3 regions of the Streptomyces shinuiensis genome follow, and region 1 is predicted to be linked to each of the others. Evidence: riboswitches for the same ligand, from Rfam matches in the RefSeq annotation. Region 1 holds a riboswitch; each other region holds the start of a gene.
The links. A riboswitch is a leader RNA that binds a small molecule or an ion and turns the genes downstream of it on or off. The one in region 1 is predicted to bind cyclic di-AMP.
Positions count from the first base shown of each region.

Region 2: linked by a shared signal. The riboswitch ahead of ACGRHY_RS16815 (LysM peptidoglycan-binding domain-containing protein) and the one ahead of ACGRHY_RS01260 (C40 family peptidase) in region 1 are both predicted to bind cyclic di-AMP.
Region 3: linked by a shared signal. The riboswitch ahead of ACGRHY_RS14620 (M23 family metallopeptidase) and the one ahead of ACGRHY_RS01260 (C40 family peptidase) in region 1 are both predicted to bind cyclic di-AMP.

Region 1 is NZ_JBIHML010000001.1:290,549-297,964, forward strand. It holds gene ACGRHY_RS01240 (ATP-binding protein) at 1-237, shown strand, start outside; gene ACGRHY_RS01245 (NADP-dependent succinic semialdehyde dehydrogenase) at 269-1,684, opposite strand; gene ACGRHY_RS01250 (hypothetical protein) at 1,849-2,244, opposite strand; gene ACGRHY_RS01255 (NAD-dependent epimerase/dehydratase family protein) at 2,539-3,540, opposite strand; gene ACGRHY_RS01260 (C40 family peptidase) at 3,660-4,133, opposite strand; cyclic di-AMP (ydaO/yuaA leader) riboswitch at 4,137-4,293, opposite strand; gene ACGRHY_RS01265 (acyl-CoA dehydrogenase family protein) at 4,697-5,932, opposite strand; gene ACGRHY_RS01270 (TetR/AcrR family transcriptional regulator) at 6,094-6,735, shown strand; gene def (peptide deformylase) at 6,781-7,338, opposite strand.
Region 2 is NZ_JBIHML010000001.1:3,671,541-3,678,956, forward strand. It holds gene ACGRHY_RS16790 (M48 family metallopeptidase) at 1-291, shown strand, start outside; gene ACGRHY_RS16795 (MFS transporter) at 361-1,809, shown strand; gene ACGRHY_RS16800 (DUF4190 domain-containing protein) at 1,847-2,176, opposite strand; gene ACGRHY_RS16805 (cytochrome P450 family protein) at 2,425-3,801, shown strand; gene ACGRHY_RS16810 (transglycosylase family protein) at 3,931-4,944, shown strand; cyclic di-AMP (ydaO/yuaA leader) riboswitch at 5,180-5,350, shown strand; gene ACGRHY_RS16815 (LysM peptidoglycan-binding domain-containing protein) at 5,357-6,067, shown strand; gene eno (phosphopyruvate hydratase) at 6,331-7,416, shown strand, end outside.
Region 3 is NZ_JBIHML010000001.1:3,201,824-3,209,239, reverse strand. It holds gene ACGRHY_RS14640 (helix-turn-helix domain-containing protein) at 1-614, shown strand, start outside; gene ACGRHY_RS14635 (DUF397 domain-containing protein) at 614-838, shown strand; gene ACGRHY_RS14630 (glutathione peroxidase) at 848-1,336, shown strand; gene ACGRHY_RS14625 (antibiotic biosynthesis monooxygenase) at 1,491-2,234, shown strand; gene ACGRHY_RS14620 (M23 family metallopeptidase) at 2,430-3,509, opposite strand; cyclic di-AMP (ydaO/yuaA leader) riboswitch at 3,521-3,699, opposite strand; gene ACGRHY_RS14615 (PP2C family protein-serine/threonine phosphatase) at 3,936-5,168, opposite strand; gene ACGRHY_RS14610 (APC family permease) at 5,254-6,540, opposite strand; gene ACGRHY_RS14605 (SHOCT domain-containing protein) at 6,740-7,168, opposite strand.

The sequences.
Region 1 (7,416 bases):
ACCGTCAGCGACAGAATCGCCTGTCTTCTCCAGCACGGCGACCGGCGGCTGCGCATAGAGGTACGCGACCAGGGCACCGGCGCGTGCGGACTCGCGGCCCGTTCGGCGGACGTCGAGGCGACCAGCGGGCGCGGACTCCAGCTCGTCGACGCCCTCGCCGAGTCCTGGGGGGACATACCCGCCGCCCAGGCGAGGGGACGCGTCGTATGGGCGGAACTGAGGCTCGACGACGGGTGACGGACCCCGTCCGTCGCACGCCCGCCGCGCGTCACTCGGCGGTGGGGACGTCCGGGGGCGTGCCGTGCCAGACCGTGGTGACGTTGCAGAACTCGCGGATGCCGTGCCCCGACAGCTCCCGGCCGTAGCCGGAGCGCTTGATCCCGCCGAAGGGCATCGCCGGGTGCGAGGCGGTCATGCCGTTGAAGTAGACACCACCCGCCCGCAGGTCGCGTACGCAGCGGTCCTGTTCCTCCCGGTCGCGGGTCCAGACGTTGGAGCTCAGGCCGAAGGGGGTGTCGTTGGCCACCTCGATCGCCTCGTCCAGGTCCGCCGCCCGGTAGAGGGTCGCCACCGGACCGAAGGTCTCCTCACGGTGGACGCGCATCCCGGGCGTGACATCCGCCAGGACGGTGGGCTCGTAGAACCAGCCGGCCGGGTGGGCCGCGGGCCGCCGTCCGCCGCACAGCACGGTGGCGCCGCGCTCGCGGGCGTCCTCGACCAGTTCCTCCAGGTCGGCCCGGCCCCTCTCACTGGCCAGCGGCCCGACCTGGGTGGACTCGTCCATCGGGTCGCCCACCTTCAGGGCCTTCATGCCGTCCACGAACAACCGGGCGAAATCCCCGTACACGTCCTGGTGCACGATGAAACGCTTGGCCGCGATGCAGGACTGGCCGTTGTTCTGGGTCCGCGCGGTCACCGCGACCTCGGCCGCCTTCACCACGTCCGCCGAGGGCAGGACGAGGTAGGGGTCGCTGCCGCCCAGTTCCAGAACGGTCTTCTTGATCTCGTCACCGGCGGCCGAGGCCACCGAGCGCCCGGCGGGTTCGCTGCCGGTGAGCGTCGCGGCGGCCACACGGTCGTCGCGCAGGACGCCCTCCACCGCGCCGGAGCCGATCAGCAGGGTCTGGAAGCAGCCCCGCGGATAGCCCGCGCGGCGGAAGAGGTCCTCCAGGTACAGCGCGGTCCGCGGCACGTTCGAGGCATGCTTGAGCAGGCCGGTGTTGCCCGCCATCAGGGCGGGGGCCGCGAAGCGGATCACCTGCCACAGCGGGAAGTTCCAGGGCATCACCGCCAGGACCGGGCCCAGCGGGCGGTAGCGCACGTACGCCGTGCTGCCGCCGCTGTCCTCCACGTCCGCCGGTGAGGGGTGGTCGTCGGCCAGCAGTTCCCCGGCGTGGTCGGCGTACCAGCGCATCGCCTTCACGCACTTGGCGGCCTCGGCGCGGGCCGCGGTGACGGGCTTGCCCATCTCGGTGGTCAGGGTGCGGGCGATGTCGTCCCGCTCCTTCTCCAGCAGGTCGGCCGCCCGGCGCAGCAGTTCGGCACGCTCGGCGAAGCCGGTGGTGCGGTACTCCTCGAAGGCGGCGCGGGCGCGCTCCAGCCGCTCCCCGGTCTCCTCCGCGCCCAGTGCATCGAAGGTCTGCAGGGTCTCGCCGGTGGCCGGGTTGGTGGTCGAGATGGGCATGGGTCCCTCCCGGGGGTGCTCGGAGACGGCGCGGCCCGCCGGCCGGGAGCGCCGGCCGGCGCTCCCCGCTCCCGCTCGTCCTCGCTGGCTTCCGTTCGCGGGGGCGCGTACCCGCCCGCGGCGGTCTCAGTCGGCGAACGGCGCCACCGGCCGCGGGCCGGTCATCAGCGCTGGGCGAGCCTCAGCCGCACCTCCACCTCCTGGTCGCCCGAGATCCGGGGCTCGGCCGTCACGTCGTAGAAGCCCGCGAGGGCGTCCTGGACCTGCCGTACCGCGTCGGGGCCGCCGCTGAGGTCCGCCTCGACCGGCTCCCCGAGTTCCAGGGTGCACTCCACCTCACCGTGTGTGCGGACGTCGACCGTGCCCAGCCAGAACTTCCGCTGCTCGCCGTCCGCCCCGGGCCCGCCCCCGCCGTTGCCGTCACCCAGCTCGGGCGACCCGGGGAACGCCGACCTCAGGACGGCGAAGACGGCCGCCGCGTTCGAAGCGGTGCAGTGGGGCAGCTCGATCTCGACGAGGCACGCCCCTTCCTTGGTCTGTCCGGTCTGTTCAGTACTCATGCCCCCACCTGTACCCCGGTGCGGGCGATGGTCACAGGCCGTTCCGGGCGTCGCGCAGTGGTCGTCCTCCACCGAAGCCGGATGAGCCGGAGGAGCCGGAGGCTGTCCCTCCGGGGTGTGCTCGTACCAGCCGTACCGCTCGGAGGCGCCCTTGGCGCTGTCGTTCAGCACCAGCGTGGCCCCGGTGCCCGCCACCCCGAGCACCGCCCACCCGGCTGCCAGTACCTGCTTCGCCCGGCACGACGCCATGGCGGACTCGCCTTCGCGGAACGACGGCCATCACCACTCCGGTGATCAACCCCCCGCCGTACGGAGGATCTCAGCCTCCTTCCCGGGCGCCAGTCCCACCCGGGGACGGTCGGGACGGAGGGGCGGCTCGCCGCCCAGGGCGCACAGCCAGGCCCAGGTGTCGGCCACGGTCCGCTCCACGGGGCGGCAGCGCAGTCCCGCCGCGACGGCCCGGGAGACGTCCCCTCGGTGCATGGCGCCGTGGAACTCGCCCGGCGGGATCCACACCGGCAGGTCCGTCCACGGCCGCACCCCCGCCGCGAGGATCGGCCCGGGGTCGGTCCACCGCAGCCGCGCGCCGGAACCGGTGACGCGTACGCAGCTCTCCAGCAGCCCGCCCATGGTGGCGTGGCCGGGCGGGCTCACCAGGTTGTACGGGCCGCCCAGTCCGCGCCCGGCGGCCTCCAGCGTCCAGACGGCGAGGTCGCGCGCGTCCACGTACTGCAGGGGGAGGTCCCGGGGACCGGGCGCCAGCACCTCACCGCCCCGGGAGACGCGCAGCAGCCACCACGGCAGCCGCCCGATGTTCTCGTACGGGCCCAGGATCAGACCCGCACGCACCAGCAGGCCCCGGTCGCCGAAAGCCGCCTCGACGGCCATCTCCCCTCCCCGCTTGGCCCCGGCGTAGTCGGCGGCGGCTTCGTCGTCGGGCGAGGCGTCGACGAGCGGGCCCGTCTCGTCCAGGCCGGCCGGGGGCGGGTAGGTGTACACCGAGCGGCTGGAGACGTACGCGTAGCACCCCGCCCGCCGCGCCAGCACGACGGCGGCGTCGCGTACCGCGGCGGGCGCCCCGGACCAGGTGTCGACCACGATGTCCCAGCCGCCGGCCGTTTCCTTCAGGGCTGCGAGCCCGCCGTCGGCCGTGCGGTCGCCCCGCAGCGCGGTGGCACCGGGCGGCGGGGCGTGGCGGCCCCGGTTGAAGACGGTCACCTCCCAGCCGCGCGCCAGCGCCTCCTCGGCGACCGCACGGCCGACGAACTCCGTTCCGCCCATTACCAGAAGTCTCATGGGCCGAGCGTGCCCGCCGGCGCGGCCGGGCGGAGCGGCTTCACGCCCGTGGCGTAATCGCCACAAGCCGAACCGGGCCGGGCCCTTGCGGGGCCCGGCCCGGTTCGGGTGCCGCCGTGTCACCTCACGCGCCCGTAGCGCACGCTCTTGGTCCAGATCCTCTCCTTGCGGACGGTCTTGCCCGGCTTCGGTGAGTGCCAGATCCGTCCCTCGCCGGCATAGACGCCGACGTGGTAGACACTGCCGCCCGAGTGGAAGAAGACCAGGTCGCCCTTCTTGCGCGACCTGGCGGAGACCTTCTTCGAGCGGTTGTACTGGGCCGCCGCGGTGCGCGGCAGTTTCTTGCCCGCCTTCTTGTACGAGTACTGGGTGAGTCCCGAGCAGTCGAACCGGCTGGGGCCGGCGGCGCCGTAGCTGTAAGGGGCGCCCTCCTTGGAGGCCGCGACCCTGAGTGCCCTGTTCGCGGAGGTGGCCGCCTCGGCCTCGGGCGCGGCGGACGGGATGAGCATCGTCCCCGCCAGGGTGGCGGCGGTGACGGCGGTGGTGATGCCCGCCCGGGACACCGGTGCCGGTATGCGTGCGTGCGCAGACATGAGTGAACCCTTCGTCATACGCCTGCGAAAGATGACCTGTCGGGTTCGGGCCGGCGAAGTTGCCCGGCCACGCGCGGCGTGGCTTCACCCCAAGGGCCGCGTCGTGCGCGGCCCGCCTTGCTCGGGTCTCCCGCTCCTGCCGTCTCGTCATGGTCCGTTTCTCACCCGGACGGCGGCAGGATTGGGCGTCCGGCCGGGCGGCCCCGCCCTGCGGCGGGGACTTGCGGTCTCCTACGGATAGTGCGTCAGAAAGACTCCCAATCGGTCGATCGGAGATGTTTTGTGAACATGCTCACTGTCGGTCCGCCGAGGGACGGGGCCCTGTTCCGGCAGACTGACCGAAGCGCCAAGAGCCCTGTCAGCAAGGCTTGTTGACCCCTCCTGGGGGTGGTTGACCGGCGCGGCGACCGGTTCGCGGGCCGGTGCGGCGTGCCGCCCGGATCAGCCCGAATGGCTGCGGTCGTGTCGGGTGAACGCGGCGGGTCGCGGGGCGGCCGGAAGGCCGGCCGGGGCGTACGGCAGGGCCGCCGCACGGCCGGCGGCTCGCCCGGCGGGGCGGGAGGTCAGCGGACGTGCACGCCCGAGACGGTGCGGGCGATGACCAGGCGCTGGATCTCACTGGTGCCCTCGAAGATCGTGTAGATCGCCGCGTCCCGGTGCATGCGCTCCACCGGGTACTCCCGGGTGTAGCCGTTGCCGCCGAGGATCTGCATCGCCTGGGCGGTGACGCCCTTGGCGGTCTCCCCGGCGAACAGCTTGGACATCGAGCCCTCGGCGCCCTCGAAGGGCCTGCCCGCCGCCGCCATCCACGAGGCCCGCCACACCAGCAGCCGGGCGGCGTCGACGCGGGTGCGCATGTCGGCGAGCTGGAAGGCGATGCCCTGGTTGTCGATGATCGGGCGGCCGAACTGCACACGGGTCCCGGCGTAGTCCAGGGCGACCTCGTAGGCCGCGCGGGCGATGCCGACGGCCTGGGCGCCCACGGCGGGGCGGGAGGCCTCGAAGGTGGCCATCGCGGCGTTCTTCACACGCTCGCCGCCCTTCTTCGCCTCCTTCGCACGCTCGCGGGCGCGGGCGAGGCGCTCGTCGAGCTTCTCCTTGCCGCCCAGCAGGCAGTGGCCGGGCACGCGGACGTCCTCGAGGACCACCTCGGCGGTGTGGGAGGCGCGGATGCCGTGCTTCTTGAACTTCTGCCCCTGGGACAGGCCGGGGGTGTCCGGCGGGATCACGAAGGAGGCGTGCCCCTTGGAGCCGAGCCCGGGGTCGACGACGGCGACGACGACATGGACGTTGGCGATGCCGCCGTTGGTGGCCCAGGTCTTGGTGCCGTTGAGCACCCACTCGTCCCTGGCCTCGTCGTAGACCGCGCGGGTGCGCATGGCCGAGACGTCCGATCCGGCATCGGGCTCGGAGGAGCAGAAGGCGGCGACCTTCACGTCGTTCGCGTCGCCGTACATCTGGGGGATCCAGGTGCCGATCTGCTCCTCGGTCCCGTTGGCGAGCACTCCGACGGCCGCCAGCGCGGTGCCGACGATCGACAGGCCGATGCCCGCGTCGCCCCAGAACAGCTCCTCCATGACCATGGGGATGCTCAGGCCGGTGGGGTCGAAGTACTGCTGGGCGTAGAAGTCGAGCGAGTACAGGCCGATCTTGGCGGCCTCCTCGATGATGGGCCAGGGCGTCTCCTCGCGCTCGTCCCACTCCGCGGCGGCGGGGCGCATGACGTCGGCCGCGAAGCCGTGGATCCATTCCCGTACGGCCTTCTGGTCGTCGTTGAGGTCGAGTGCGAACTCCGCCATGGAAGCCCCTCCATCCGTTGTTACTAGCGGTAACGTGAATACGTTACCGGTCAGTGCGATGTCAACCTCCACCGTCGGCACTCTCGCGTGCGCTCCGCGGGTGTTACGTTGCGCTCAGGCGGCACCGAGGTGTCACAGCAGGGTCGGGGAGGCCGAGGAACATGGAGACCACACATCGGGAGGACCAGCGCAGCGCCACCGAGCGCCGCCGCCGGGAACTCCTGGAGGCCGCCGAGCGCGTGGTGCTGCGCGACGGCCCGGGCGCCTCGATGAACGCCATCGCCGCCGAGGCGGGCATCACCAAGCCCATCCTCTACCGGCACTTCGGCGACAAGGGCGGGCTCTACCGCGCTCTGGCGGTGCGGCACACCGACGCCCTGGTGGACGCGCTGCGGGCCGCCCTGGACGCGCCCACCGACCGGCGCGAGCGTGTGGAGGCCGCACTCGACACGTATCTGGCCGCCATCGAGGCCAGGCCCCAGGTCTACCGCTTCCTGATGCACCCGGCCGAGGAGCCCGGAGGCGAGCGCGGCTTCGACGTCGGCCAGTACTCGGCCCCGCTGCTGCGCAGGCTCGGCGAGGAGCTGGCCACGGTGATCGCCGAACGCGTCGACCTCGGCGCCGACCGCGAGGAGCGGGCCCGGGTGTGGGGGCACGGGGTCGTCGGCATGATGCACGCGGCGGGCGACTGGTGGCTGGGCGATCGGCCCTGCCCCCGGAAGCGGCTGGTGCGGCACCTGGCCGATCTGCTGTGGGGAGGCCTGGCCACGGCGGAGGACCTGGCCGGCGGTCCTGGGCTGTGAACACCGCGGAGCGCCGGACACGCCCTCGGGGGGCAGGCCCTGGGCCTACCCCCCGAGGGCCCGCGCCCCGGACCGCGCGGCCCGGCGCACCGCGCGCAGCGCCCTGCGGCGGCGCAGCCCCGTGAGGCGGTCGGTGTACACGCCGCCGTCGAGGTGGTCGCACTCGTGCTGCAGGCAGCGGGCGAAGAAGCCGGTGCCCTCGATCCGCACCGGCGCCCCCGTCCTGTCCCACCCCTCCACCACGGCGCGGTCGTGGCGCTCCACGGCGGCCTCCGCGCCGGGCAGGGACAGACAGCTCTCCGGACCGCGTACGATGACGCCGCCGGTCTCCACCAGGCCCGGGTTGACCACGTGACCCAGGTGGCGGCGGTCCTCGTCGTCGGGGCAGTCGTAGACGAACACCCGCACGGGGGCGCCGACCTGGTTGGCCGCCAGCCCCACGCCGTGCGCGGCGTACATCGACGCGAACAGGTCCTCCACCAGGCGGGCCAGCTCCGCGCCGTAGGACACCACCTCGGCGCACCGCGCGCGCAGGGCCGGGTCGGCCAACGGCCGCAGGGGATGGACAGAACCGGAACTTCCGGGAATGGCGCCGCGGTGCATGGGTGTCACCCTACGCCGTGTTGATCATCCAGGGGTGGCGCGGTTCGGGGCCGGGAGCGGACCTCGGTAGGCTGATCC
Region 2 (7,416 bases), 3.4 Mb from region 1:
ATGGCGGTGTTCACCTGGAACCTGTTCACCGGGGACGACGCGACGGAGCGGCCCTCCGTCCCGGGCACACCGGTCGCCCCCCTCTTCCCGCGCCCCTCCTCGCACCTGCCGTACCCGCCGCTTCCGGGCGGCCCGCCGACCCTCGCGCCCCTCCCGACCGGCCCGGCGGCGGAGTGCGGCCCGGGGGAGATCCGTCTGGCGGGCGACTGCGTGTCGATCGGCGACCTCGTCGCCACACCGAACCCCGCCGTCACACCGGACCCCGGCGCCGCGCTCCGGTCGCCGGAGTGAGCGGGCCGCGCGGGGGCGGGGGCCGGACGGGAAGAACCGGGGCCGGGCGGCCGGTGGCGGCTCCTTAGCATGGGTGCCATGGACAAGTGTCCGGACGAGGCCGAGGAGACCCAGGCGGCACCGGTGCCCGGTCCGGCCCGGGCACCGTGGCTGATCGTGCTCGCCGCGTGTGCGGGCCAGTTCCTGGTCGTCCTCGACGTCTCCGTCGTCAATGTGGCCCTGCCGTCCATGCGCGCCGGGCTGCGGATGGACGCCGAGCAGCTCCAGTGGGTGGTCAACACCTACACGCTGACCTTCGCCGGGTTCATGCTGCTCGGTGGTCGGGCCGGCGACATCTTCGGGCGCAAACGCGTGTTCCTGGCCGGGCTCGGCCTGTTCACCGCCGCCAGCCTCGCCGGCGGCCTCGTACAGGAGCCCTGGCAGCTTCTGGCCGCGCGGGCCGTGCAGGGGACGGGGGCCGCCGTCCTCGCCCCGTCCACCCTGACCCTGCTCACCACCTCCGTCCCGGAGGGCCCGGCCCGCGCCCGGGCCATCGGCACCTGGACGGCGGTGGGCGCCGGGGGTGGCGCGGCGGGCGGGTTCGTCGGCGGTGTGCTCACCGACGCGCTGTCCTGGCGCTGGGTGCTGCTGGTCAACGTGCCCATCGGCGTGCTCGTGCTGCTCGCGGTGGCGCTCCGGCTGTCGGCGGACCATCCGGCCGGTGGTGCCCGCCGACTCGACGTGCCCGGCGCGGTGCTGGTCACCGGTGGTCTCGGCGCGGTGGCTTACGGCATCGTGCAGACGGAGGCGGCCGGCTGGGCGGAGTCGGTCACGCTCGTGCCCCTGCTGGGCGGGCTGGCGCTGCTGGGGGTTTTCGTCGTGGTGGAGTCCCGGGCCGGGGCGCCGCTGATGCCGCTGGGCCTGTTCCGGCTGCCGTCGGTCTCGGCGGCCAACGCCGCGATGTTCGTCTGCGGCGCGGCGCTGGTCTCCTCCTGGTACTTCATGTCGCTGTACATGCAGAACGTGCTGCTCTACACACCTCTCCAGGCGGGTCTGGGGTTCCTGCCGCACTCGCTCAGCGTCGTCGCCGGGTCCAAGCTCGCGCCCCGGCTGATGCACTGGATCGGGGCCCGGAACACCGCGCTGACGGGTGTGGCGCTGGCGGCGTGCGGTTTCCTGTGGTTCAGCTCGGTCATGGCCGCCGACGGCGGCTACGCGGCCACGGTGATGGGACCCGGGATAACCGCGATGCTCGGCACCGGACTGCTGGCCACCCCGCTGGCCTCCCTGGCCACCTCCGGCGCCCCGCAACGGGACGCGGGCGTGGTCTCGGCGATGGTGAACACCTCCCGCACCATGGGCGGCTCCCTGGGCCTGGCGGTGCTCTCCACCGTCGCGGCCTCCCGGATCACCGGCGAAGCCCCGGACGCCCTCGCTCCCGGTTACGCCCTGGCGTTCCGCACCGGCGCGGCGGTCCTGGGGTGCTGCCTGCTGCTGGTCGCGCTGACGCTGCCGGGTGAGGGCCGCCAGGTCCGGTGAGTCTGCGGGCGGTGCGGCCCGCGCACGTCGCGCGCCCTCACCAGTACCGGTCGCGCAGGTCGTCCACGCACTCCTGGCTTTCGGAGGAGGTGTCGGCGTTCCGCATGCAGTCGCGGAAGTCGTCGACCTCGTCGGAGTTGAGGAAGGCCACCGTGGCGGCGATGACGGCGGTGGAGAGCGCCAGACCGATGAAGCCCGTGATCGCGCCGGTGAGGGCCATCCACCCGTTGGTCGCCTCGCCCCGCCTGACGCGGCGGTAGCCGACGACACCGAACACGACCGCCAGCACCCCCAGGACCACACCGAGGAGAGCGGTCCAGAACATCACCAGGGCGATCAGCCCGAGCACGAGGGCTGCGACCCCCATCCCGTCGCGGGGCCGTGCCGGGGGCTCTGGAGGCGGCGGTCCGGGCTCCGGCTCCCCGTAGTGGCCCCAGTCCTGCGGAGGAGGGTAGGAGTGCGAGGGCACTGTGTCCCCTTTCGGAGATTTTGCCGTATCCGTCCTTCCGCTGTACCCGCCCTCCGGGCCGCCATGCCGCCGCCGGTCCGGTCCGGTGCGCCGGGAGCCCGGACCCCCTCCGCCGGGCGTGCGGAGGCCGCGTTAGCGTCGGGGGCGTGGACCACGAGAACGCCGGCGACGACCGCACCCCGCCCCCGCCCGCCGCCGCTGCCTCTCCTCGCCCACCCGCTGCTGCTTCTCCTCGCCCACCCGCTGCTGCTTCTCCTCGCCCACCCGCCCTGTTCTCACAGGAATTCGCCACCGACCCCTACCCCGCGTACGCCCGGCTGCGCGAGCACGCGCCCGTGCACCGCACCGTGCTGCCCAGCGGGGTGGAGGCGTGGCTGGTGACGCGGTACGCGGACGCGCGCGAGACGCTGGCCGACCCGCGGCTGAGCAAGAACCCCGCCCACCACAGCGAGGCCGCGCACGGCAAGGGGAAGGTGGGGATTCCGGGGGAGCGCGGCGCCAACCTGATGACGCACCTGCTCAACATCGACCCGCCCGACCACACCCGGCTGCGGCGGCTGGTGTCCAAGGCGTTCACCCCGCGCCGGGTGGCGGCCTTCGAGCCGCGCGTACGGGAGCTGGCCGACCGGCTCGTCGACGGCTTCGCGGAGCGCGGGAGCGCCGACCTCATCCACGAGTTCGCGTTCCCGCTGCCGATCTACGCCATCTGCGACATGCTCGGCGTTCCGGCCGAGGACCAGGACGACTTCCGCGACTGGGCCGGCATGATGCTGCGTCACTCCGGGGGGCGGCCCGCGGGCCCCCGGGGGAGCCACGGCGGCGGCCCACGCGGCGGGGTGGGCCGGGCCGTGAAGCGGATGCGCGCATACCTGGCCGACCTGATCCACCGCAAGCGCGGCGACCTGGGCGACGACCTGATCTCCGGTCTGATCCGGGCGAGCGACCACGGTGAGCACCTGACGGAGAACGAGGCCGCGGCGATGGCGTTCATCCTGCTGTTCGCCGGCTTCGAGACCACCGTCAACCTCATCGGCAACGGCACCTACGCGCTGCTGCGCCACCCGGAGCAGCGGCGCCGGCTCCAGGGCGCGCTGGCGGCCGGCGACACCGCGCTGCTGCACACGGCGGTGGAGGAACTGCTGCGCTACGACGGGCCGGTGGAGCTGGCGACCTGGCGGTTCGCCACCGAGTCGCTGGAGATCGGCGGGCAGCGGATCGGCGCCGGCGACCCGGTGCTGGTGGTGCTGGCCGCCGCCGACCGAGACCCGGCGCGGTTCGCGGACCCGGACACCCTGGACCTCACGCGCGGTGACAATCCCCACCTCGGATACGGCCACGGCATCCACTACTGCCTGGGCGCACCGCTGGCGCGGCTGGAGGGGCGGATCGCGCTCACGGCCCTGCTGGGACGCCTTCCCGACCTGCGGCTCGCGGCGGAACCCGCCGATCTGCGCTGGCGGGGCGGCCTCATCATGCGAGGACTGCGCGAACTGCCGGTCGAGTTCGAGCCGGTGCGCGGGTGACGCACAGTCATGTATGTGATCCGTGCGTGATCTGCGAGACACTGACTTGTGATGATCGGCCCGGTGACGCTACGTTCAGCCGTCAACCGCTCAACCTTGTCGGCTGTCCACGCACGAGAGGCTCCACACATGCTTTCCGGGAACGGTAGACACCGCCGCCCCCGCCAGGCTCCCGCCATCTTCGTCACGGCCGGAGCGACCGGCGCGGGATTCGCCATCCCCCTGCTCGGGGCGACGGGCGCGCAGGCGGCAGACCTCGGCACCTGGGACCGGGTCGCGCAGTGCGAGAGCGGCGGCCTGTGGAGCGCCGACACCGGCAACGGCTACTACGGCGGCCTCCAGCTCACCCAGGAGATCTGGGAGCGGTACGGCGGTACGGCGTACGCCGGGCGCCCCGACCTCGCCAGCCGCAGCCAGCAGATCGCGGTGGCCGAGAAGATCCTCGCCGACCGGGGGCCGGACGCCTGGCCCTCCTGCGGCGTCAACGCCGGGCTGCGCCACGACACCACCGGCGAGGCCCCGGCCATCGACCCGGACAACCTCCTGCCGGAGCCGGAGGAGGGCGCGCGGGACGGCGGGAGCGGAAAGGGCGGCGGGGGCCTGCCGGACGGCCTCCTGCCGGGCGGCGACGCGGAGGAGGGAGCCCCGGCCGCCGGCGGGGGCGGGACAGGAGGCGGCGGCGCGGAGGACACCGGCGCCCAGGACGAGCGGAACGCCCCGGAGGCCGACGGCGCCGAGGGTGACGAGGCCGGTGCCGGGGACGACGCCCGCGCCGAGGCCGGGAAGGGTACCGGAAAGCACCGCGGCGAGCGCGACCCGCGCGAACTGGAGCGGGAGGCGGAGGGCCGGGCCGCGGACGGCCGGACGCCGGAGGGCCGGGAGGCTGCCGGAGACGAGCGTTCCGGGGAGGCCGCCGACCGCTCCGCCCGCGCCGAGCGACCCGCGCTGGCGGGCACCGTGAGCGGTCTGGGAGCCCTCGGGAGGGACGAGGGCTATCTGGTGCGTCCCGGGGACTCGCTGGTGACGATCGCGCAGGAGCAGGACGTTCCGGGAGGCTGGAGCGGGCTGTACGAGAGCAACAAGGACGTCGTGGGTGAGGATCCGGACCTGATCCTGCCGGGACAGGAACTCACTCTCGGGTGAGTGCGGACGGCCCTGCGGGATGACCCTCCCGGGCGATTGCGGCGTGTCGTTCCTGTCCGGCCTAACGCTCCTCACCTGACCTGCGGGTTCCAGCCGCGAGGGCGTCAGAAAGGGTGAATCGGCGGTTTCTGACATGCTTTGAGACATATGCCCCGGTGTGCTTACCGTCGTCTCGCTCGCACCGCGAGTGCCACCGTCCGCAGCGCCTAATCCTGCCGGCGGCCGGTGGGCAGTCGTCGCGTCAGCGCCGAGGGCAGGAGCGGGGGAACCAGGTAGGCGCCGCCCCGGACCGCACGGTCCGGAGCGGCTTGGGGTGAAGTCGCCCGGGGCCCCGTGCCCCGGACGGCCGGGCTTGCTCACTGCCCGAACCCGACAGCTCACCTCGCAGGCGTCGGTGAGATAAGGGACGTCCATGCTGTTCACCGGCAAGGGGTACGACAGTCGCACCGCCAGGGCCGTCCGCGCGGCCGCGCTGACGGGCGCCGCGGGCGCCGCCATCGCCGTTCCGGTGGCGGGCGCGCCGGGCGCCTCGGCCGCGTCCGTCGACACCTGGGAGCGGGTCGCCCGGTGCGAGTCCGGCGGCGACTGGTCCATCAACACCGGCAACGGCTACTACGGCGGTCTGCAGTTCTCCCAGTCGAGCTGGGAGGCAGCCGGCGGCACCCGGTACGCGCCGCGCGCCGACCTTGCCACCAGGGAGCAGCAGATCGCCGTGGCCGAGCGGCTGCTGGCCATGCAGGGCCCGCGCGCCTGGGCCTGCGCCGAGAAGGGCGGCCTCACCGCCGGCGGGCCCGCGGCCGAGGTGGACCCGGGCGGCGGCCGCCCCGCCGGCCCCGACGCCGAGTCGCAGTCGCAGTCCCGGAAGCAGTCGCAGTCGCAGTCGCAGAAGCAGTCGCAGTCGCAGCGGCAGTCCCAGGAGCAGTCCCGGTCGCAGAGCGCCTTCGAGCGGGCGGACGGCCACCGGGGCGGTGCCGAGGCCGGCTACACGGTCAAGTCCGGCGACACGCTGCGCGCCATCGCCGCTGCCCACGGCACCACCTGGCAGCAGATCCACCAGGACAACGCCGACGTCATCGGCGACGACCCCAATCTGATCTTCCCCGGCCAGCAGCTCCGGGTCTGATCCCCTGCTGTGCCCGCCCCGGCGCCACTCCCGTCACCCGGCGGCGCCACCCCGGTGCGGTGTGTCACCTCCCTTGGCGGAGGGCGCACCGCACCGGGTTTATTCAATTTGGAAACAAAATGCCCCCACCTCTTCTGAGCTGCGATTTCACCATCCGTTCCGCCGTATGGCACGGGCTGTCGACGAGGTGGCGGGCGCGGGCCGGATAGGCTCGGGGCACTGAGACCCGACACACACGCCCGACACACACGAAGGAGACCCTCGTGCCGTCCATCGACGTCGTAGTGGCCCGCGAGATCCTCGACTCGCGAGGCAACCCCACGGTCGAGGTCGAGGTCGGCCTCGACGACGGCAGCACCGGCCGTGCAGCCGTTCCGTCCGGCGCCTCCACGGGCGCCTTCGAGGCCCTGGAGCTGCGTGACGGCGACAAGGGCCGCTACGGCGGCAAGGGCGTCGAGAAGGCCGTCCTCGCCGTCATCGAGCAGATCGGCCCGGAGCTGGTCGGGTACGACGCCACCGAGCAGCGCCTGATCGACCAGGCGATGTTCGACCTGGACGCCACCCCGGACAAGTCCTCCCTCGGCGCCAACGCCATCCTCGGCGTCTCGCTGGCCGTCGCCCACGCCGCCTCCGAGGCGTCCGACCTGCCGCTGTTCCGCTACCTCGGCGGGCCGAACGCGCACCTGCTGCCGGTGCCGATGATGAACATCCTCAACGGCGGATCGCACGCCGACTCCAACGTGGACATCCAGGAGTTCATGATCGCGCCGATCGGCGCCGAGTCCTTCTCCGAGGCGCTGCGCTGGGGCACCGAGGTCTACCACACCCTCAAGAAGGTGCTGAAGGAGCGCGGCCTGTCCACCGGCCTGGGCGACGAGGGCGGCTTCGCCCCGAACCTCGGCTCCAACCGCGAGGCGCTCGACCTCATCCTGGAGGCGATCGAGCAGGCCGGATACACCCCCGGCCAGGACGTCGCCCTCGCCCTGGACGTGGCCGCCTCCGAGTTCCACAAGGACGGTCGTTACGTCTTCGAGGGCCAGGAGCGCACCGCCGCCCAGATGACCGACTACTACGCCGAGCTGGTCGAGGCGTACCCGCTGGTCTCCATCGAGGACCCGCTGTTCGAGGACGACTGGGACGGCTGGAAGACCATCACCGAGCGCCTGGGCGACAAGGTCCAGCTCGTCGGTGACGACCTGTTCGTCACCAACCCCGAGCGCCTGGCCCGCGGTATCGAGGAGGGTGCCGCCAACGCCCTGCTGGTCAAGGTCAACCAGATCGGCTCCCTGACCGAGACGCTGGACGCCGTCGAGCTGGCCCAGCGCAACGGCTTCAAGTGCATGATGTCC
Region 3 (7,416 bases), 2.9 Mb from region 1:
AGGATGCCCGACAGCTGGGGTGGTGGGGATCCATCGCCGACAAACTTCCGGAGACCATGAACCTGCTCCTCACGCTCGAGGACGAGGCTGTGCGCGAAGACCACTTCGCCTGCCTGTACGTTCCCGGGCTCCTCCAGACCCGCCGCTACACGGAGGCGGTGCAGCACGCGTCCGAGATGCGGCTCATGCCCGAGGAGATCGACCGGCTCGTGGATCTCCGTATGAAACGGCAGGCGATCCTCGCCCGTGACAAGCCTCCACACCTGTGGGCCGTGCTCGACGAGTCGGTCATCCGGCGGGTCGTCGGCTCGCCCGAGGTGATGCGTGAGCAGCTCGGGCATCTGCTGGAGGTCAGCAGATCAACCAGCATCACGCTCCAGGTGCTGCCCTTCTCCAAGGGTGCGCACTCCGCCGCCATGGGCAGCTTCGTCATCATCGGCGGTGCCGAGCCGTCGCTCGATGTCGTGTACGTGGACATCCATGTGGGATCGATCTTCCTGGAGAAGGAGGACGAGCTGGACCGGTACCGGCTTGCGTTCGACTACCTCCGCGCCCAAGCGTTGGACATGGCAGCCTCAACAGAGTTGATCAGACGTGTCCGCGAGGAGATGTGATGCGCCCAGCCATACCCCTGACACCGGAGAACTCCTGGCTCAAGTCCTCGTACAGCGGCGCGGGAGCGACCGAGTGCGTGGAGACGGCGTACGGGCCGGGGAGTGTGGCCGTGCGGGACAGCAAGGAGGCGGGCGGGCCCGTGCTGAGGTTTCCGGCGGGGGCGTGGGAAACGTTCCTGGAGGGTGTGAAGGTTCACGGCGGGCGCGGGCGCGAACTCTGCTAGACAGGGCTCATGAGCCTCTACGACATCCCCCTGCGCACCCTGACCGGCGAACCCACCACCCTCGGCGAGCACCGGGGCAAGGTGCTGCTGGTCGTCAACGTCGCGTCCAAGTGCGGGCTGACCCCGCAGTACGAGGGCCTGGAGCGACTGCAGAAGAAGTACGCCGACCGCGGGTTCACCGTGGTCGGCGTGCCGTGCAACCAGTTCATGGGCCAGGAGCCCGGCACCGCCGAGGAGATCGGCACGTTCTGCTCGGCCACCTACGGCGTCACCTTCCCGATGCTGGAGAAGACCGACGTCAACGGGGACGGCAGGCACCCGCTCTACGCCGAGCTGACGGAGCTGGCCGACGCCGGGGGGCAGGCCGGGGACGTGCAGTGGAACTTCGAGAAGTTCCTGGTCGCGGCTGACGGCACCCCCGTCGCCCGGTTCCGCCCGCGCACCGAGCCGGAGGCGGCGGAGGTCGTCGCCGCGATCGAGGAGCGGCTGCCGGCCTGACAGCAGGCTGCCCATCCCGGCTGTGAACGGGCGGCCGGTCCGCGCGGACCGGCCGCCCGTCCTCCTTGACCTCAAGGCGACTTGAGGCGTGAGGGTGATTCCGCGACGTGAGGGAACACCCTGCGACCGACGAGGAGGCACACCCGTGTCCGCCATGCCCCAGCACCCCGACCCCGCCCGCCCTGACGCCGGCGCCGTCCTCATCAGCGCCTGGGACGTCGGCACGCCCGAGCGGCAGCGGGCCGCCGCCGACGCCATCGCCGCCACCTGGGACAAGCGGGGGTGGCCGACGCCGGACATCCTGTCGTACAGCGTCTACGCCGGGACCGACGGCCGGACGCTGCTGCACTACTCCCAGTGGACGGACGAGAAGGCGTACGAGGAGTACGTACGCACCCACCGCCAGGAGCGCAACGACGAGATCGACGACGCGGTGCCGGGGATCGAGCGGCTGCGCCTGGCCCGCACGCGCCGCTACCGCAGCCTGCCGGAGGGGCGGGGTGAGCCGGGCCGGGACGGCAGGCGGCCCGAGCCGGGGTGCGTGGTGGTCGTGGAGGTGGAGTTCGAGGGGCCGGACGAGGCGCGGCAGCGGGCGTGGGTGGACACCGTGGCCGCCGCGATCGAGGACGACAGCACCGACGGGAGCCTGCCGCCGGGCGGCATCGCGGCCCACTTCCACCTGAGCACGGACGGCACACGCGTCGTCAACTACGCGGAGTGGGAGAGCGAGCAGGCACACATCGACGCGCTGGAGGCTCCGGGCGAGGGGGTCGGTACGCCGTCGCCGCCGTGGGAGCGGGTGCGGGACTTCCCCGGGCTGGTGAGCAGCGATGTGGCGCGCTACCGGCTGCTGTTCTCCACCGAGCGTCCCGGGGAGCGGGCGGCACGAGCGCGGTAGGCGTACGCGGGTGAAGAACGGGCCGGCGGCCCTGGTGTCGGGGGGAGTCACCAGGGCCGCCGGGGTTCGTGGGACCGGGGCTCGAAGAGCCCCGGCCGGGGTGGGGCGGGATGGGCGGACGCCGGACGGGCCGGACGGACCGGACGGACCGGACGGACCGCACCGGACGGACCGTGCCGGACGGGCCGGCCGTCGTCAGATGGACTGGCCCTTGCTCCGCAGCCAGGCCAGCGGGTCGATCGGGTCGCCGCCACCGGGACGGACCTCCAGGTGGAGGTGCGCGCCGGTGGAGTTGCCGGTGGAGCCGACGCGGCCGATGACGTCGCCGGTGGTCACCTTGCCGGTGGTGACGGTCATGGAGGACAGGTGGCAGTACCAGATCTCGGTGCCGTCGTCGAGCTTGAGGATGATGCGGTAGCCGTAGGAGCCCGCCCAGCCGGCCTCGACGATCTCGCCGCTGTGCACCGCCTTGACCGGGGTGCCGGTGGGTGCGGCGAAGTCCAGGCCGGTGTGGTCGTTGGCCCACATCGAGCCGGACTGGCCGAAGGTGGAGGTGATCTGGTACGAGGTGAGGGGGAGGGTGTAGCTGGCCGCGAGCTTGGCCAGGCGCTCGGCCTCGGCCTTGCGCGCCGCCTCCTCGGCGGCCTTGCGCTTGCGCTCGGCCTCCGCCTCGGCCGCTTCCTTGGCTTCCTCGGCGGCCTGGTCGGCGGCCTCCTCGGCCGCCTGGCTCGCGGCCTGGTCGGCGGCCTCCTCCAGCGCCGCCTGGGCGGCGCCGGTCTGCTGCTGGTCGGCCTGCTGGAGGATGCGCGCCCGCAGCGCCTCGCCGGCGTCCGCCGTCACGACGGTCGTGGTGGCGTCGGAGGTGTCCAGGCCGGCCTGGGTGACGGTGCCGCCGAAGGGGCTGGTGGTCTCGGCCCGGGGGGCGGAGTCGCCGTCGTCGCCGTCGTCGGAGACGAGGGCGCCGACGACGGGGATGCCCTCGGCCATGGCGCCGAGGTCCACGTCCGGCATGGAGATGGCGACCGGCGACTTGTCCTTGGCGGTGGCTATGCCGCCCGCGCCGACCGCGGCGATCACGCCGACGCCGAGGACCGCTCCGCTGCGGGCCATACCGTTGCGCTGCTTGGCGACGCGGTGCCGGCCGCGGACCGGGCGGACGGAGTCCTCGGTCGGGTTCCACACCGGCTGATCGCCGTCACCTTCCGGACCGAACGGGGCGAAAGCGGCGGTGTGCGGGTCGTGCGAGACCTCGGGGGCCGGGGTGCTGGACGCCACGGGGGCGCTCTCCTTTCCTTCCTTCTCGCCTACCGGGTTAGCTGACGGGTTCGGAGCAGGAAGGTCTCCTACGGGTCCACACGGGCATGCCGCATGAATCCGATTCACCCCAATTGGTGGTTCCCCGGTTCCCTGGGCACGTCCCCGCTGTTGACGGGGCCGCGCTTACGGGATTCGGCGACGGCGCACGGTGCCGCCCTCTTCGGCGACAGTGACGACCGCGCTGCGTTATCGAACGTTAATAGAGGTGCGCTCCGGTTTCCAAGTCCCCTCTTTGAACATGGGGCTTTCTTGACGGAGAACTATCAGGGCATTAGAGGGCCAATCCGGGTGATTCGACTGCCGGATCCGCACATGAGACGCACGCCACACCATCTGACGTTGCCTCAGTTGTTATGCGGAGGGGTGTGCGTCGGCTACGGAAGGTCACCGTCGGCCAGAGCCCTCCGGAGCTCCGGAGGGCTCCGGGGACTCCGGGTCGCGCATGACCGCCAGCAGCGCCATGTCGTCGCCCTGGTGCCCGCCGGTGTGCGCGTCGACGTCCGCGAGGAGGTGGTCGAGCAGGGCCGCCGGCCCGGTGAAGCGCCGGCCGCGCAGCCCCTCCGCCAGGTCGTAGAAGACGTCCGCCGCGTTCCGCGCCTCCGTCAGGCCGTCGGTGTGGAGCAGCAGCAGGGAGCCGGGCGGGAAGGGCACCGGTTCCGTCCGCCCGCTCCCGGGGTCACCCGCCAGGTCCCCCAGCCCCAGCGGCAGCGCGTACGCCTCTGTACCCGGCCCGGTGTCCGGTTCCGTGTCCGGCTCCGTGTCCGGCTCCAGCAGCCGCACATCCCCTTGTCCGGTCAGCAGTACCGGCGGCGGATGGCCCCGGTTGACGAGCCGCAGGCTCCCCGGGGCGCCGGCCGGGACCTCGGCGAACACGGCCGTGGCGAACTCCTCCGACCGGCCCGGCCTCGCCTCCCGCTGCCCGGCCTCCCGGAGCAGGGCGTGCTCGACGCGGTCCGCGACCGCCCCGAGGTCCTCCTCTGTCTCGGCCGCCTCCCGGAAGGCGCCGAGGATGACGGTGGCCGTGCCGACGGCTTCCGTTCCCTTGCCGCGCACGTCGGCCACCAGCAGCCGCAGCCCGTACGGCGTCCGCTGCACGCCGTACAGGTCGCCGCCGATCCGGGCGTGCGCCTGTGCGGCCTCGTAGCGGACCGCGATCCTCAGGTCGCCGACCCGGCCGGGCGGCGCGGGCAGTACGGCGAGCTGGACGGCCTCGGCGACCCGGTGGGCCGAGGCCACTCTGGCTTCGCTTTGGTGCAGGACGTGGTTGAGGAGGAGGGCCAGCGCTCCGACGGTGGCGTTGGTGGCCAGCCGGACCGCGACCTCGCCCGCCGAACGTCCGCTCGTCAGCAGCAGGACGACCTCGGTGGCCAGCACGGCGATCACCGTGCCCACCGTCGTGCGGAACGTCCACAGGGACGCCGTGAGCAGGATCGCCGCGGCGAACGGCGCGCCCACGAAGAGCCTGTCGGGTGTCAGCAGGTTGACGCCCACACCCAGCAGGACCAGCAGCAGGGGCAGCAGCCACGGCGGGCGGCCGATGACGGGGAAGGCGCGGACACGGGCCCTGCCGCCGCCCGTCTCCTGCCGCCCGTCGCCCCGCACCCCTCCAATCTCCACGACGCCCGGCGTCCCGGCGAGTCGATCAAGCGCCGGTCAGGTCCGGCCGGAGGACACGGGCCCGGGGTGCCGGGGATCCGGACGCCTACGCCCCGCGCGCGGCGAGCGCGCGGCGTACCCCGTACGAGGCGGCGCCGGCCGCCAGCACAGCCGCACCCGGGACCACCGAGGCGAGCGGCAGGGCGAAGGCCAGCACCACGCACCCGGCCAGCCCCACCGCCGGCACGATCCGCGGCGGGCGCCCCTCGCCGGGGCCCAGGGTCCAGGCGGAGGCGTTGGCGATCGCGTAGTAGGCCAGGACGCCGAAGGAGGAGAAGCCGATCGCGCCGCGCAGGTCCGCCGTGGCGGCCACCACCGCCACCACCGCGCCGACCGCCAGCTCGGCGCGGTGCGGTACGCCGAAGCGCGGGTGCACGGCGGCCAGCGCGGACGGCAGGTGCCGGTCGCGGGCCATCGCCAGGGTGGTGCGCGAGACTCCGAGGATCAGTGCCAGCAGCGAGCCCGTCGCCGCCACCGCCGCCCCGGCGCGCACCACCGGGGCCATTTCCGGTACGCCCGCCGCGCGCACCGCGTCGGCCAGCGGCGCGGCCGCCCGGCCCAGCGCGTCGCCGCCCAGCACGCCGAGCAGCGCGACCGCGACGGCGGCGTAGACGACCAGGGTGATGCCCAGTGCCACCGGGATCGCCCGGGGGATGGTGCGGGCCGGGTCGCGCACCTCCTCGCCGAGGGTGGCGATACGCGCGTAGCCGGCGAAGGCGAAGAACAGCAGCCCCGCCGCCTGGAGCACACCGCCGGGCGGGACGTCCCCGGCAGGGGCCGGCCAGAAGGCCAGCCGTGCGGCGTCCGCCTCGCCGGAGGTCAGGCAGACGACCACGACGGCGGCCAGCACCGCCAGGACGGCCGCCACGATCGCGCGGGTCAGCCAGGCGGTCTTCCGCACGCCCGCGTAGTTCACCGCCACCAGCGCCACCACCGCCGCGACCGCGACCGCGTGCGCCTGCCCGGGCCACACGTACAGGCCCACCGTCAGGGCCATCGCCGCGCACGAGGCCGTCTTGCCGACCACGAAGCCCCAGCCGGCCAGGTGGCCCCAGAACTCCCCCAGCCGCTCGCGGCCGTAGACGTAGGTGCCCCCCGATTCCGGATAGCGGGCGGCCAGCCGGGCCGAGGAGGTCGCGTTGCAGTACGCGACCACCGCCGCCAGCGCCAGGCCGAGCAGCAGACCGGCCCCGGCCGCGCGGGCCGCCGGGGCGAAGGCCGCGAAGACGCCCGCGCCGATCATCGACCCCAGGCCGATCACCACCGCGTCGCCGGTGCCCAGCCGCCGCCGCAGCCCGGGGGCCTCCCGCGCCCCCTCCGCCGTCCCGCTCATCCTCGGCCCCTCCCGTGGGTGTGCCCGTGTCGCACGCGCCGGCGGCCGGTGGTCACCGGCCGCACCGGACGCTACCGCCACAGGGCCCGCGCCCGCTCCCGCGGGCCGGCTGCCGGGCGGGGCGGGCAGCCGACGGCGGCGCGGAACCCGTCCGCGCCGCCGTGGAGCCGGGCCCCGCCCGCCGCTCGGGGCCCGCCGCTCAGGCCAGGATCTTCTCCTTGGCCCGCTCGTACTCGCTCTCGGTGAGGTCGCCCTTCGCCTTGAGTTCGGAGAGCCTGGCCAACTGGTCGACACCGGCGGCGGGGCCGGTGGTGCCGGCACCCGTCCCCGCGGTCTCGCGGATGTAGGTGTCGAAGATCTCCCTCTCCATCCTGGCCCGCCTCATCTCGCGCTCGCTCATGCCCTTGCCGCGGGCTATCAGGTACACGAGGACGCCGAGGTACGGCAGGACGAGCACGAAGACGAGCCAGCCGGCCTTCCCCCAGCCGCTCGTCTCGTGGTCGCGGAAGATGTCGGTGATGACCTTGAACAGCAGGATCAGCCACACGACCCACAGGAAGAACCACAGGAACGTGAAGAACGCTCCCAGCAACGGATAGTCATAGGCCATGTGCAGATACCCGTCCATCGCTCCACCTCACGGTCGGGCGGTCGCTCCGCCTCGGCGTCCGCGGTCTCCGAAGAGCCCCGGGGCACCGGGCCGACGCGGCTGTCGTGTTCGCCTGTTCGCCGTCGGAACGCGCGTCTGCGCGGCGCGTCCCCCGGCCGTTCCTGCCGGACCGGTCCCGGGCCGTACGTACGCTTTCGGCCCTACCACCCAGTATTGCGCGCCCAGTTGGGTGCGCAACCCGGCACCCGGACGACGTGATGCCCCCG